One region of the Lactococcus sp. LG606 genome, then DNA from elsewhere that is predicted to be linked to it. Evidence: predicted binding sites of a transcription regulator. Region 1 holds the regulator's gene; each other region holds the start of a gene.
The links. The regulator Rex, encoded in region 1, represses fermentation and respiration genes when NADH is low (regulators of the CRP and FNR family bind a similar motif). The targets are predictions, from matches to a motif close to TTGTGAANTANTTCACAA.

Region 1 (4,891 bases):
AGTCAGTCATATCACCAGCATTTGCAAAATCTGCACGTTTTTTGGCAAATGGTTTTTGTGCTGGGGTCAAATCTTCCATATCATCAAAGAGCAAACCTTGTTTGTCCATCATGAAGAAATGGTTATAAGCTTCTTCTTCTGAAAGGCCCTCACTTACCATTTCCGCATGAACACGGGCAGCAATCCCTGCACCAGCAGATCCACCACCGTAGCAGAGATAAACTTGATCTGTTAATTTTTCACCTGTGATATCAAGTGAACCGAAGATACCACCTAAGACAACAATACCAGTTCCTTGAATGTCATCATTGAAAGTTGGGATTTCTTTTTTGTATTTGTTCAAGATATTTGCAGCATTTGAACGTCCGAAATCTTCCCAGTGCAAGTAGAGTTTAGGGAACATTGCTTCAGCAGTTTCCACAAACTGGTCAACAAAGTCGTAGTATTGGTCACCATAAACACGTGCGTGACGATTTCCAAGATACATTGAGTCTTCCAAGAGCTCTTTACGGTTAGTACCTGCATCAATAACGATAGGAAGAACTGATGCTGGATCGATACCGGCTGCTGCAGTATAAACCATTAATTTACCTACAGAGATATCAACACCTTGTGTACCCCAGTCGCCAATACCGAGAATTCCTTCAGCATCTGTCACAACAATCAGACGGATATTGCGATCGCCCGCTGCGTTTTTCAATGTTTCTTGAATATTTTCTGGATGATTAATATCAAGATATGCAGCATATTGGGGATCTACAAATAGACGGCTATAGTTTTCGATAGTTTCAGCAATAACTGGATCATATACGATAGGGTTAAACTCTACGATATGTTGGTTAAACAAATAGTAGAACAAAGTACGATTTGTATTGAAGATTTCCATCAAGAAATGACGTTTTTCCAAATCAGATGGTTTTCCCAAGTAATGTTGGTAAGTTTGTTCTGCTTGTTCTTCAAGTGTTTGAACATAAGGTGGCAAAAGACCGATTAAGCCAAGTTCCTTACGTTCTTCCATAGTAAATGCTGTTCCTTTATTTAAAAAAGGATTGTTTAAAATTTCATGTGCACGCATTCGTACGCCCTCCAAATTTATTATTCCTATAAGAAATTCTTACAAGATGTATTTTAATACTTATAAAAAATTATAGTCAAACCTTTGGGTTATGATAAATATTATTTATAACAAATCGGAAAACTTGTGATAGAATATAAGGGTCAAAGGAGCGTTTAAACTAATGAACTTGCATGATTTCGAGTACTTTAATGCCTTAGGAGACTTGTTGTCTTTTACTGCTGTTTCTAATCATTTTGGAGTAAGTCAGCCGACAATTACCTATGCTGTAAAGAGATTGGAACAATATTATAACTGTAACTTAATATACAAAGATCCTTCTCACCGGACAGTTGTCCTAACAGATGAAGGAAAAATATTGAAGATTCATATCGAAAGTATTTTAGAAGAGTTGGCACTAACGCAAAGAGTCATCGAGCATTCTAAAAATCATCAAAATCATATTGGTTTTCCTCCTATCATTCGAGCAAAAATCCTGGCTCAACTCTTAAACGATAAGGATGCGATTAGCTTTTTATCGAAATTTGATTTAGTATCGGGTGGCTCGGAGGAACTTCTGGCCAAACTTATCTCCGGCACAATTGATTTTAGCCTTATAGGCAGTATTGCTCCCCTGATGCACCCCAACCTTTTTGTGAAGCTACTTTATCAACGCGAATTTTATATCTTTGTTTCTAAAGATAACCCACTTGCCTCACGTCAAGAAATTTCATTTAAAGAAGCTTTGGATTATCCTTTTATCCTGCTTGATGAAAGCTTTGTGCATATGGAAGCTTTCCAAAATTTAAATGAAAAATACAAGAAAAAAGCAAAAGTGCTCTTTAATTTTTCTGATATCCATACTATTGGCCAACTGGTCAACTCAAATGTTGGCATAACCTTGATGACCGATTTTCTTCCTTTTGCCGATATGGATAGTCTAATAAAGATACCACTAATACCTGAAGATAAGCAAATTTTTCATGTTCAATATGCCTATTTAAGAAGTACACTGCTCAATGAGGACTTGAAGGAATTGATTCGTTTGCTTGATGAGCTAAATGAAAAAATAAATTGAAGTGAAAAGAGAATTTTTCTCTTTTTTCTTTGTTAATTTTTCTCCATTTTTTTCACAAACTTTCGCCAACCGCATAATTCCGGAAAGAATTGTTTGACAAGCCCCCCTCAAAAAAGGTAAAATATTCACAAAGACTATGTAAAGGAGATAACATGGCTGGCTCCCAAGTTAATAAACAACTACCTAAGGCAACGGCAAAACGTTTGCCTCAATATTATCGCTTGTTCAAACTTTTAGTTGATGAACAAGTAACACGCACAAACTCACAACTTATTTCGGAAAAAATTGGTGTGGATGCAGCGACGATTCGTCGCGATTTTTCACTCTTTGGTGAGCTGGGACGTCGAGGCTATGGCTATGAAACACGTGCTTTACGTGATTTCTTTGGAGAATTACTCGGACAAGATCAAGAAACGCATATCGCACTCGTTGGAGTCGGTAACCTTGGACGCGCCCTTATTAATTATGAATTCCAAAACCGCAATAAAATGCGCGTTACCCAAGCTTATGATGTTCCAGAAAATCCACTCGTTGGTACAACAACTTCTACAGGTGTTCCTATCTACGACATCGCTGACTTCTCTAAAAATATTAAAAATTCAAAAATCAAAACAGCAATTATTTCTGTAAATAAAGAGAACGCTCAAGAAGTCGCAGACATCCTAGTTAAATCAGGTATCAAAGGTATTCTTAACTTTTCACCTTTGCGCTTGCAAGTTCCAGAAGACGTTGTCGTTCAGTCGATTGACTTAACGAAAGAACTACAAACTCTCTTATTCTTTATGTCAAATAAGGACATCAAATAAAACAAAAAAGCCTGATTTAAAAAATCACGCTTTTTTTTAATAGTTTCATCTTTTTATGAATATCACAAGTCAGATAAAAATTTACGATATTCTCTCGGAAAAAAACGCCGTATTTCATCAGAATTATAGCCAACCAGGTAATTATTTTCATCTAAAATGATTGGTGTTTTAAACAGTGACGTATTTATTTTGAGATAATACAGCGCACTGTGGAGCTTCATATCTGCTATTTTTTCCAACTCTTCTTCATTTTTAAGATTAACTCTTTCTGGATTTTTGATTAATTCATTTATCCCTTCTGTCGTTAGTATTAAAAGTCTCAGTAAATCATCTACAGTTATTTGACTTATGTTTTGCTTTTCAAAATTAATACCGTAACGTTCAAACCACATGAAAGCTTTTTGACTGGATTTACACTTGCTTCTATAATAAATTTTTAATATGCGCCACACCTCTTTACTATTGTATTTATTATTTGGAGATTAAATAAAATTAAGAAATAAGATAGGTAATACCAAGAGCAAAAAGAATGGAATCATTACTTGCATTGGATCTGAAATAATATGTGCTGCCAAATCCATTGAGAGCTGTTCAAAAGGAGATATGGGGCTTGTTTTTATCAAATTATCACCAGATACATTCCCAGTCATACTTAAATTCATTGTCTTACTGCTGTTATCATTTAAAGGACTCGTTTTTGTTAATCGTCCTTGAACTAAACGGCGATATATTGTACCCACATTTCCCTCACAGCGGATGAGTGTTAGGATTGGTGTTCCTTTAACATCGCTATTAACCACATCGACTTGTGTATCCTTTATGACTTCATTTTTAATCACTTGGTACTCATAAACATTCTGAAAATCAGTCGCATAGACTTTATCGCCTTTAACAAGGTTACTGATGCGATTAAAAAGAACATCGACATTTTTGTTTGTATTGACATTATAAATATTGTGTGCCAGAAGCACGTAGTTGCCTTTGCCTAATTTTTGTCCTTGCCGATATGTTGAAGCGCCGGTCATCAAATTTGTTTGACTTATCCCGGCCAATATGGGCAAGTTTACTTCTTCTTTTGGAATATAAAGCTTACCTATACCATTATCATTGACAGTCTGTTGCAGATTTTTCCTACTTTCAGCAAAATTAGTAACATTTACACTGGCAATTTTACTCTCATCATAATCAGCTTTGAGTATCTTATCTGGATTATAGGCGGACAATTCGTGTTGCTTTCCCACATTAATATTAGGTAAGGAGGATTGTGTTTGCATTCGGAAATAGCCGTAAATGGCGAAACCTAAAATAGAAATCATGATCACTAACATCACAACAAACATGCCACGTGTCACCATTATCAAATGACGAATACGTGTCATGGCTCGTGCCGAAATTTCTGGGTCCTTCTTCCGCGACTGTTTCAAGAAGATACGATACAGCAGAAAGAGAAGAATGAACAAGAGGAAACAAAGTCCCAATGATCCCAAGACAACAGTTTGATAAGTCCAAATATTACGCTTACTTGTCTTCTTAGATATGGCTTCTTTATAAGGAATTCGTTTTCCATTCACAAGGAGGCGATATGTGTTAATTCCTGGTGGTGTACATGTTAAGAGTGTCACGCGATCTTCACCAGGAACGATTTTCACCTTGTCCACTTCACTCGGAAGAACTTCTTGAAAAGAATCAATTTCATAGGCGAGTTTTTTACCTAATATATTAATAAAGAAGATATCTCCTTCTTTCAGATTTTTGATATCTGTAAAAAGAACTTGGTTTTCTAATCCACTGTGTCCACTAAGTACAGCCCGCGTATTCTTTCCCCCAATCGGCACAGAAGACGATTCAAAATGCCCCACGCCTTTATCTAGAGTGCCATAAGAAGTCCCGTGATAAAAGGGAAGATTATTGACATTGATAGCTGGAATGTCAATCGTCCCCATTACTGGAGGA
Region 2 (4,891 bases), 660 kb from region 1:
TGCTACAATGTCTTTTGCAAGAGCTTCATATTTGCCCATCACAAACCTCCATAATATAATATATTTTTAGAGGTCTCGCCAACTTAATGTCACGATCCATTTGTTACCAAAGTTTAGTTTTATTGGATTTTCTCCAAGATACGTGCCAAATGCACGGTCATGTAAATCTGTTCGCTTTCAGAGACTTCATAATTTCTTGTTTGATTTAAAAATTCGCTCACTTTACGTGTGCCAAGATAAGCATTGGGATATTTGCGCACAATAAGAGCAAAAAGTTCCTTGTCGGTTTCTTCTACTCTAGCACTACCTGCTAAAATCCGCTCAGTAAAGAATTTTAAATTTGTAATGAAGCGTTGGAAGTAAATATCTTGTTCATCAAAGGTGATTTTCAAAGTATACTTTAATGTCGTTAAAATTTCTTCCATAAGCTTGGTCAGCTGCATCGCATACTCATGACCAGTACCAAGTGTACCGTTAACGATATGCATCGTCAGAAAACCTGCTTCATCTTCTGGCAGCTCTACACCAAATTGTTCTTTGACCTTTTCCAATGCTTTCAAACAGATTTTGAACTCTTCTGGAAAGAAACGTTTAATATCCCAGAGCAGAAAATTCTTCACCGAGATGTTTTCTTCAGTACGCAAAAGCGCTGCATGAAGATGGTCCGCAAAAGCAACAAGCGTTGTATCTGAAACTTCCTTATCAAACTTAACTTTAACCTCGGATAAAGTCACCATCGAAAGCTCAATGATAGCACTCGGAATTTCGTTTAAAATCTCCGAAAAACTCTGTATATCTGAGCTGGCTTTTAAACCAAAAATCTTTTCGATTTTATCAACCTCAACTGCTTGACCTATTCTTTTCTTGAAACCAATACCAAGCCCCATAAGGATGATTTCTTCATTTCTGCTATTAATTGCTATGACCACATTATTGTTTAGGATTTTTCTGATTTCCACAATTCACCCCTCATTTCACAAAAATAGACCCTATCGCCCCTATGACAAAAATAGAGTACGATAAGGTCTAGCTTAACTTAATAATCACTATCCGTTTTTATGAAACCGCTTTTATATTAGTATACTGTATTATCAAAATCTTGTCAAGGATAAATTTTAAAATAAAAAAACTGCTAATGCCTAGCAGTTTTTATTTTTTTTGTTGAATTAAAGTTTTAAGTGTATCTGTCAGTATTCCTTCGAATTTTTCAGTATCTTTCGTAATATCGATGCCTTTTTCTAATGAAGCAGCTGCACTCCAGCCAATCGCTTCAGTGATTACCGCAGCTATCGAAGCATTGACCACACTACCTACACCTGGAATCAAAGTAGCCAATGATCTTCCTATATACGGAATCAATGTCACCCTTATAAAGTTTACGACAAATTTATCACTAAACTTCACATCATAAATATTATAAATATTTTTCAGCATCTTTAACTGAATAGGTACTAAAATTAAAGCATCCGCAATAGGTATCGGTAGAGCACCTACGCCCGCAGCAGTGATTGAGGCTCCGTGAATTGTTCTATGAACCTTAGAAGCTTTATCACTACTTATAGATTTTTTTACCGTTTGAGGTATTTGTCCGTTCATTTCTTTTGAAACTTCTATATTCTTACGTTTTTTTATTCCTATCATCTCTCCCCCTCATTTCTTCACTATTTATTGTCTGAGCTTCATCGATCTAAGTATCAGATTTATCCTGCAAATCGTATGTTCTTTGCTCTTCTTTAAGTTTAACATTTTCTTTCAAATTTTTGACTCAATCTGACTTCACTTACTTCCTACTCCTAAGTTCACACAAAAAAAGCTTGCCAAAAGCGACAAGCGTTCTTTTAATCATATTTCAAAAAACTGATTAATCTTGGTTTGCTCACAATCAGAGTTTGATTCGCAAATCAAAAACTATATTGGTTTGCTCACAATCAGAGATTGCTTCGCAAATCAAAAACTATATTTGTTTGCTCACAATCAGAGATTGCTTCGCAGAACAAGGCTTACGCCTTGTTTGCTGAACCGAAAACGTCGATACGTTCTTCAACTGATGCAGTGATTGCGTCGAAACCAGGTTTCAAGAATTTACGTGGGTCGAAGAGTTTTTTCTTCATGTATTCAGCTTCGTTAGCGTTAAATTCAACGACGAATTCACGAGTTGCTTTTGCAAATGCAAGTTGGCATTCTGTGTTTACGTTGATTTTAGCTACACCGTTAGCGATTGCTTCGCGGATTTGATCGTCAGGGATACCTGAACCACCGTGCAATACGATAGGAACATTTTTGCCCATAGCTTCAACGAGTGCTTCGTTCAATTTAGTCAAGTGATCGATGTGGAGACCTTTCCAGTTTTCTGGGTAAGGACCGTGGATGTTACCGATACCAGCCGCAAGGAAATCAACACCAAGTTTAGCCATTGCTACTGCATCTTCGATAGGAGCAAGTTCGCCTTCACCGACGATACCGTCTTCTTCACCACCGATAGAACCAACTTCACACTCAACTGAGATACCTTTAGCGTGAGCTTTTGTGATAACTTCTTCAGCAAGTTTAAGGTTTTCTTCGATTGGAAGGTGTGAACCGTCAAACATCAATGAAGAGTAACCAACTTCGATACATTCCAAAGCGTCATCAAAGTGACCGTGGTCAAGGTGAATAGCTACTGGTACAGTGATTCCCATTGATTCTACAAGAGTTTCAATGAGGAGTTTACACATTTTGTAACCACCCATGTATTTAGCAGCACCCATTGAAGTTTGGATAAGTACTGGAGTCTTTTTAGCTTCTGCTGCGCGCAAGATAGCTTGAGTCCATTCAAGGTTGTTTGTGTTGAAACCACCGATAGCGTAACCATTGTCACGAGCGGCTTGTACGAATTTTTCTGCTGAAACGATTGCCATTTCAAATTCCTCCGAATATTTTCTATTACTGTCTTAGTATAGCATTTTGTGAACTATTTTTCTAGTTATAAGTCGTGAATGCGCTTGTATTCTGGTTTTTTTAGAAAATAAAACCTATGGTAATGACAAATAAAAAGAGAGTTCCCTCTCTTTTTATTATTTAGTACGGCTGTAGTTAGCTACGTCTTCTTGAATATTTTCGATAAATTGATCCAAGCTAATAACTTCAGTATCTGTTGAACCATAACGGCGAATGTTTACAGTGCCATCTGCCATTTCTTGGTCACCCACAACGATTTGATAAGGAACTTTACGTGTTTGGGCTTGACGGATTTTATAACCCATTTTTTCATTTGATTCATCAACAACGATACGCAATCCTTTTTCTTGGAGACGTTTTTTGATTTCCCATGCGTAATCGGCATGAATTTCGTTGTTTACAGGAATGATGATTGCTTGAGTAGGTGCCAACCAAGTTGGGAACGCACCTTTATAAAGTTCAATCAAGTAAGCTGTAAAGCGTTCCAAAGTTGAAATTACACCGCGGTGAATCATAACTGGACGGTGTTTTTCACCATCTGCACCAACATATGTGATGTCAAAGTTTTCAGGGTTAAGGAAGTCCAGCTGGATAGTTGAAAGTGTTTCTTCATTACCTAAAGCTGTCTTAACTTGGATGTCCAATTTTGGTCCATAGAAGGCTGCTTCGCCTTCAGCTTCAACGTAGTCAAGATTCATATCATCCATTGTTGCTTTAAGCATACGTTGTGATTTTTCCCACATTGCATCGTCTGGGAAATATTTTTCTGTGTCTTCCGGGTCACGATATGACAAACGGAAGCTGTAATCGTCGATACCAAAATCACGGTACATTTCCATAATCAATTCAAGAATTTTTCCAAATTCTTCTTGGATTTGATCAGGTGTCACAAATGTGTGACCATCATTCAGTTGCATCACACGTACACGTTGAAGACCTGAAAGTGCGCCTGATTTTTCATAACGGTGCATTGTACCGAACTCAGCGATACGGATAGGTAATTCGCGGTAGCTGTGTACGTGGTGTTTATAGATAGCAATGTGCGATGGGCAGTTCATTGGACGAAGCTCCATTTGCTCGCCATCACCCATATCCATTGGTGGGAACATGTCTTCATGATAATGTTGCCAGTGTCCTGATTGTTTATAAATATCCAAGTTCATCAAGTTTGGTGTGTTAACGTGCAAGTAGCCTGCAGCGATTTCACGGTCTTCTACGAAACGTTGGATTGTACGGCGAATAGTTGCTCCATCTGGAAGCCAGTAAGCTGTACCTGCTCCCAAAGAAGCTTCATTGAAGAAGAGATCTAACTCACGACCGAGCTTACGGTGATCACGTTCTTTCGCTTCTTCACGCATTCTCAAGTTTTCTTCGAGGTCTTCTTTATTAAACCAAGCAGTACCGTAAACACGTTGCATCATCGCGTTATCACTATTTCCACGCCAGTAAGCTCCTGCCACATTAAGCAATTTGAAGAATTTAATAAAGCCAGTTGATGGCACATGTGGGCCACGGCAAAGATCTGTGTATTCGCCTTGACTATAGATTGTCAAGCCGCCTTCATCTTCATTGTGTTCTTCGATAAGCTCAAGCTTATAAGGATCACCAGCAAAGATTTCTTTCGCTTCTTCTTTGCTTACTTCTTTACGAATTGAAGGGAAATTTTCTTTGGAGATACGACGCATTTCTGCTTCGATTTTTTCCAAATCATCGTTTGAAATTTGTCCTTCTTCATTATCAGTATCGTAGTAGAAACCATTTTCAATAGCTGGACCTACACCAAGGTGAATATTTGGAAAATGACGACGTGCTGCTTGAGCAAATAAGTGAGCTGCAGAGTGACGAAGTAAACCAAAAGCATCTTCATGATCCGGTGTTACAATTTCAAAAGTTGCATCTTCTTTGATTGGACGGGTCACGTCAATAAGTTTGCCGTTGACTTTACCAGCCAAGG
Region 3 (4,891 bases), 820 kb from region 1:
ACCATATTATCAACGATTTGATTGACTACTTCAAAAGTCAATTCACCTGGATAAGCCACATGACAGCCATCTGCAATCGTTGGTGCTTCATCATGGTGCACTTTCTTACGTTCTCTAAAAGATGCAGTCATACCATGGCAATTTTCAGCTTGCACACCAATAACTTGGATATTAGGGTTAAAAGATTTCAAGGCAACCGCAACACCTGAAATCAAACCACCACCGCCTACTGGCACCAATACTGTGTCAACATCCCACAGATGATCTAAGATTTCTAGACCGATTGTTCCTTGTCCAGCCATTACTTCTGCATCATCATATGGAGGAATATACGTAATATTATTTTCCTTAGCGTAAGCCTCACAAAAGGCCTTTGAGTCATCAAACTGTTCACCTTCAAGCATTACTTCTGCACCATAGCCACGTGTGGCATCAACCTTAGCTTGAGGTGCACCTTTTGGCATAACAATAATGCTCTTGATACCGAGAAGTTTGGAAGTTAAAGCCACACCTTGAGCATGGTTCCCTGCTGAACACGCAATCACTCCACGATCTTTCTCTTCTTGAGATAATTGAGCAATCTTATTGAAAGCGCCACGGAACTTGAATGAGCCTGTTAATTGCATATTTTCAAGTTTCAAGTAAACTTCGCCACCTGTTTTAGCAGTCAAGAACATTGACTGAATCAAGGGTGTTTCACGTGCATATTGTTTAACAGTGTTTTGAGCTTTTTTAATATCTTTAATTGTAATTGGCAGATTTGCTAAATTTGGCATAATTCTTTTTCCTTAGATTTCTTTTTAGAGTTCCGTATAAGTGACATCAATTGAATCAGCAAGTGCTTTAGAAACAACTTTTCCTTTATAAACACTCAACCCAGATAAGAGTTCTTTTGATTTCAGCGCCTCATCTAAGCCTTTGACTGAAATATCCTTAAGGAAAGAGATATTGCCCTGAGCCAAAGCAATTGTCGCTGTACGAGGTGTTGCTCCTGGCATATTTGGCACAGCGTAATGAATTATGCCGTGTTTGATGAAGACTGGATCCGCATGGTTTGTTGCATGATCGATTGTTTCAACAGTTCCCCCTTGGTCAATAGCGATGTCCACGATAACAGAACCTGGTTTCATAGATTTAACCATATATTCTTTGACTAATTTTGGTGGTTTAGCGCCAGGGATTAAGATTGTTGAGATAAAGACATCTGCAAGTTTAATATTTTCTTCCAATGCTTCTGTTGTTGATTTAACGATTTCAACTGTTTTTCCTGCATAGCGTTCTTTAAGTTGGGCGATACGCGCATCACCAAGTTCAATGATAATAACCTTACATCCCAAAGCAACAGCCATATCGGCAGCATTTTCTGCAGCATTACCTCCACCGAAGATAACAACTGTACCAGCCTCGATACCTTCAATACCAGGAAGAAGAATTCCTTCCCCTTCATGTTGTTTTTCAAGATAATATTGCCCAATATTAACTGCACGACGTCCCGCAATAGCTGACATTGGTTTAAGCAACTCAAGCACACCATTGATTGAGATATTTTCACCGGAAATAGCTGTTACACCGACTTCCATCATTTTTTCCACACAAGCTTTATTGGCTGCCAAGTGTAAGAATCCCCAAATAATTTGGCCTGGTTTGAAATATTTATATTCAGATTCCATTGGTTCTTTGACTTTAACAATCAGCTCTGCTTCCCAAGCAGTTTCTGTATCGACGATTTGTCCTCCAGCCGCTTCATAAAGGTCATTTGTAAAACCACAACCTGCACCAGCATTACTATCGACAAGTACTTCATTACCTGCTTCAACGAGAATTTTTACGTTTTCTGGAGTCATCCCTACACGTGCTTCACCTTGTTTTGGGTCTTTAATTACACCAATTTTCATTTTGTTTCTCCTTTGTGAATTCTTTATCAATTAAATGATAGCACTTTCATATTCATTTAGCAATTATTATTGTGAAATAAAACACTTTTTTAACGTTTTATTATTCTTCCTGTCTATATTCTGTCAATTATAAAAAAAGACACTCAAATCTTACAATTTGAATGTCCTTAAATTTATTTTAGTGGTCCACTTCGTCTGGATTGCGTGCCAGACCTGCTTTCCCATGAAGGCTGTCAATAAAGGCGATATCTTCTTCGGTCAAATCAAAATCAAAAATATCCGCATTTTCTTTAATACGGCTTGCCGTCACAGACTTAGGTAAAGGAAGATAACCTTTGTGTAAACTCCAACGTAAAACGACTTGGGCAACTGTTTTACCATATTTATCTGCAATATCCGCCAATTCAGTAACCGCAAAGATTTTACCTGTGCCAAGTGGGCTATAAGCTTCTGTCAAAATATCGTGTGCTTTATTGAAAGCTACAACCTCTTCTTGCTGATCCGAAGGATTAACCATAATTTGGTTGACAACAGGTTTAATTTCAGCAACTTCCAATAAAGGTTCTAAGTGACGTGGATGGAAGTTAGACACCCCGATAGCTCGAACTTTTTTGTTCCGTACGCCTTCTTCCATTGCTTTCCAAACCGCAGCATTACGCTCTGCAAAGTTTGGTCGAAACGCTTTTGGATTTGGCCAGTGAATAAGATAAAGGTCCACATAGTCTAAACCTAGTTTTTCCAAGCTTTCATCTAGTGCTGCTCGGGCATCTTCTGTTGTACCAACAGCCCAAAGCTTTGTTGTAATAAACAAGTCTTCACGAGCAATTCCACTGTCTTTAATCGCGCGTCCCACCGACTCTTCATTGCCATAGACAGCTGCTGTATCAATATGACGGTAGCCAACTTCTAAGGCCGTTTTTACAGCTTGATATGCTTCTTCACCATCTTTAGATTGCCATGTTCCAAAACCAACTTTTGGAATTGTCATACCATTTGCGAGAGTGTAAGTTTCTGTAAGTGACATAATTTCTCCTTTTCTTTACTTTCTAGCTTCATTCTATCACTTTACGAGGTCAGACAAAAAAATTTTGGTTCAAAAAATGGTAAAATAGAAGAATACTAAGAATACTGGAGGTAGAAAATATGGCTGAAGTAGAATCATTCCAGCTCGATCACACAAAAGTTTTAGCACCTTACGTGCGCCTAATTGGGACAGAGACTGGTCCTAAAGGTGACATTATCACCAACTTTGATGTCCGTTTTGTGCAACCTAATCACGGTGAAATCCCGACAAGTGGGCTACATACTATCGAACACTCAATGGCAAGTTTGATTCGTGACCGTATTGATGGCATGATTGACTTTTCTCCTTTTGGATGTCGTACTGGCTTCCATATGATTATGTGGGGCGAACCAACTGCTGAGGAGATTGCTAAAGTGATCACTTCATCTTTGGAAGAGCTCGCAGGAGACAGTTTCACTTGGGATAATGTCCCAGGGGTTGCCGAAAAAGAATGTGGAAATTATCGCGATCACTCATTATTTTCAGCAAAAGAATGGGCGAAGAAAATTTTAAGTGAAGGTATCTCCTCAGATGCTTTCGAACGTCGCCTTATAAAATAGAGAGAAAGAGAACCATGGGAAAGTATCAATTAGATTATAAAGGGCAAGCCTCTGTCCAAAAATTCCACGAAAAAAATTCAAATAAAAAGACAGATAAATTGTCAAAAATCGAAGAATTAAAAAAACAACACCAAGCGAAAAAGAAAAAAGAGAAGAAAGCATGAAAAAGTTAAACATTGCTTATGTTGGTTTTGGGAAGTCCACCAATCGCTATCATATTCCTTATGTTAAAATCCGTGAGCACTTCAACATTGCGCGCATTGTCAACCGTAGCCTAGGCAAACGTCCTGAGCAAGCTATTCTTGAGGCTGAAGGAACTATTTTTTCAACAGACATCAATGATATTATTCAAGATGATTCAATTGATTTAGTCATTGTCGTCACTCCAGGTGCTGCACACTATGAAACCAGTAAAAAGCTTTTACTGGGTGGAAAAAACGTTATCTGTGACAAACCGCTAGTAGAAACGTTAGAACAAGCCGAAGAATTAGTTGGTATCGCTCAAGAAAAGAAGCTCTTCTTTATGCCTTTCCAAAACCGTCGTTTTGACAGTGATTTTTTGACAATCAAAAAAGTTTTGGATGCGGGTTACCTAGGAGATTTGCTTGACATCACTGTAACCATGGATCATTATCGCCCTAATGATGCGACTTCTGGTAAGAACTTTGACGGCGCCTGGTATGGCCATGGTGTACACATGGTTGACCAAATGGTTTCACTCTTTGGACAGCCAAAAGATGTACAATACGATATTCGTTCAACACGCGATTCAAATGCTGTAGATGATTACTTCTCTGTAAACTTGCTTTACACCGATTTCCGAGCAACAGTTCAAGCCACTGAACTGGCTGCACTCAAACGTCCCAAATGGGTGCTTTATGGTTCTAGAGGAACTTTAATTAAAGAAAGCGTTGACCAACAGGAAAATGATTTGAAGGTGGGAATCTTCCCGGGAAGTGACGGTTTTGGGGCCGATGCACCGCAAGATTTTGCTCAATTGACATACTACAATCAAAATGGCGATCGTATTGAAAAGTCAATTCCTACGGTTTCAGGCGATTATGGTCGTGTCTATGATGCAGCTTATGAGTCACTCGTGAATGGAGCTGAAAAACTCGTTTCGGATGAGCAAATTTTGACAGTTATTGAAACTTTAGAAAATGGCTTTAAATAAAAAGTCCTCTTTGAGGGCTTTTTCTATACCCTTCCATCCATAAAAATAGCAATCCATTTCCTGAAAGAACTGAAAGATAAAATGTTAAAATGACACTATGACTATTACATTTAAAAATGTCACTAAAAAATACGGAGACAAAGCCGTACTTTCAGATATCAACTTATCCATTGAAAGTCACGAGTTTTTTGTTCTCGCA

Region 2: a site for Rex is predicted at 2,944-2,961, ahead of J0J35_RS07080 (class II fructose-bisphosphate aldolase). Genes of this name have one in related genera too.
Region 3: a site for Rex is predicted at 1,908-1,925, ahead of J0J35_RS07780 (alanine dehydrogenase). Genes of this name have one in related genera too.

The regions. Positions count from the first base shown of each region.
Region 1 is NZ_CP071301.1:761,183-766,073, forward strand. Features, by position in the region: gene J0J35_RS03750 (malolactic enzyme) at 1-1,075, opposite strand, end outside; gene J0J35_RS03755 (LysR family transcriptional regulator) at 1,239-2,132, shown strand; gene J0J35_RS03760 (redox-sensing transcriptional repressor Rex) at 2,285-2,938, shown strand; gene J0J35_RS03765 (ArsC/Spx/MgsR family protein) at 3,001-3,330, opposite strand; gene J0J35_RS03770 (class C sortase) at 3,421-4,891, opposite strand, start outside.
Region 2 is NZ_CP071301.1:1,420,848-1,425,738, forward strand. Features, by position in the region: gene J0J35_RS07065 (beta-glucoside-specific PTS transporter subunit IIABC) at 1-39, opposite strand, end outside; gene J0J35_RS07070 (PRD domain-containing protein) at 120-959, opposite strand; gene J0J35_RS07075 (YcjF family protein) at 1,150-1,641, opposite strand; gene J0J35_RS07080 (class II fructose-bisphosphate aldolase) at 2,001-2,897, opposite strand; gene thrS (threonine--tRNA ligase) at 3,054-4,891, opposite strand, start outside.
Region 3 is NZ_CP071301.1:1,578,893-1,583,783, forward strand. Features, by position in the region: gene tdcB (bifunctional threonine ammonia-lyase/L-serine ammonia-lyase TdcB) at 1-776, opposite strand, end outside; gene J0J35_RS07780 (alanine dehydrogenase) at 801-1,895, opposite strand; gene J0J35_RS07785 (aldo/keto reductase) at 2,074-2,919, opposite strand; gene J0J35_RS07790 (S-ribosylhomocysteine lyase) at 3,039-3,518, shown strand; gene J0J35_RS07795 (hypothetical protein) at 3,533-3,682, shown strand; gene J0J35_RS07800 (Gfo/Idh/MocA family oxidoreductase) at 3,679-4,692, shown strand; gene J0J35_RS07805 (ABC transporter ATP-binding protein) at 4,790-4,891, shown strand, end outside.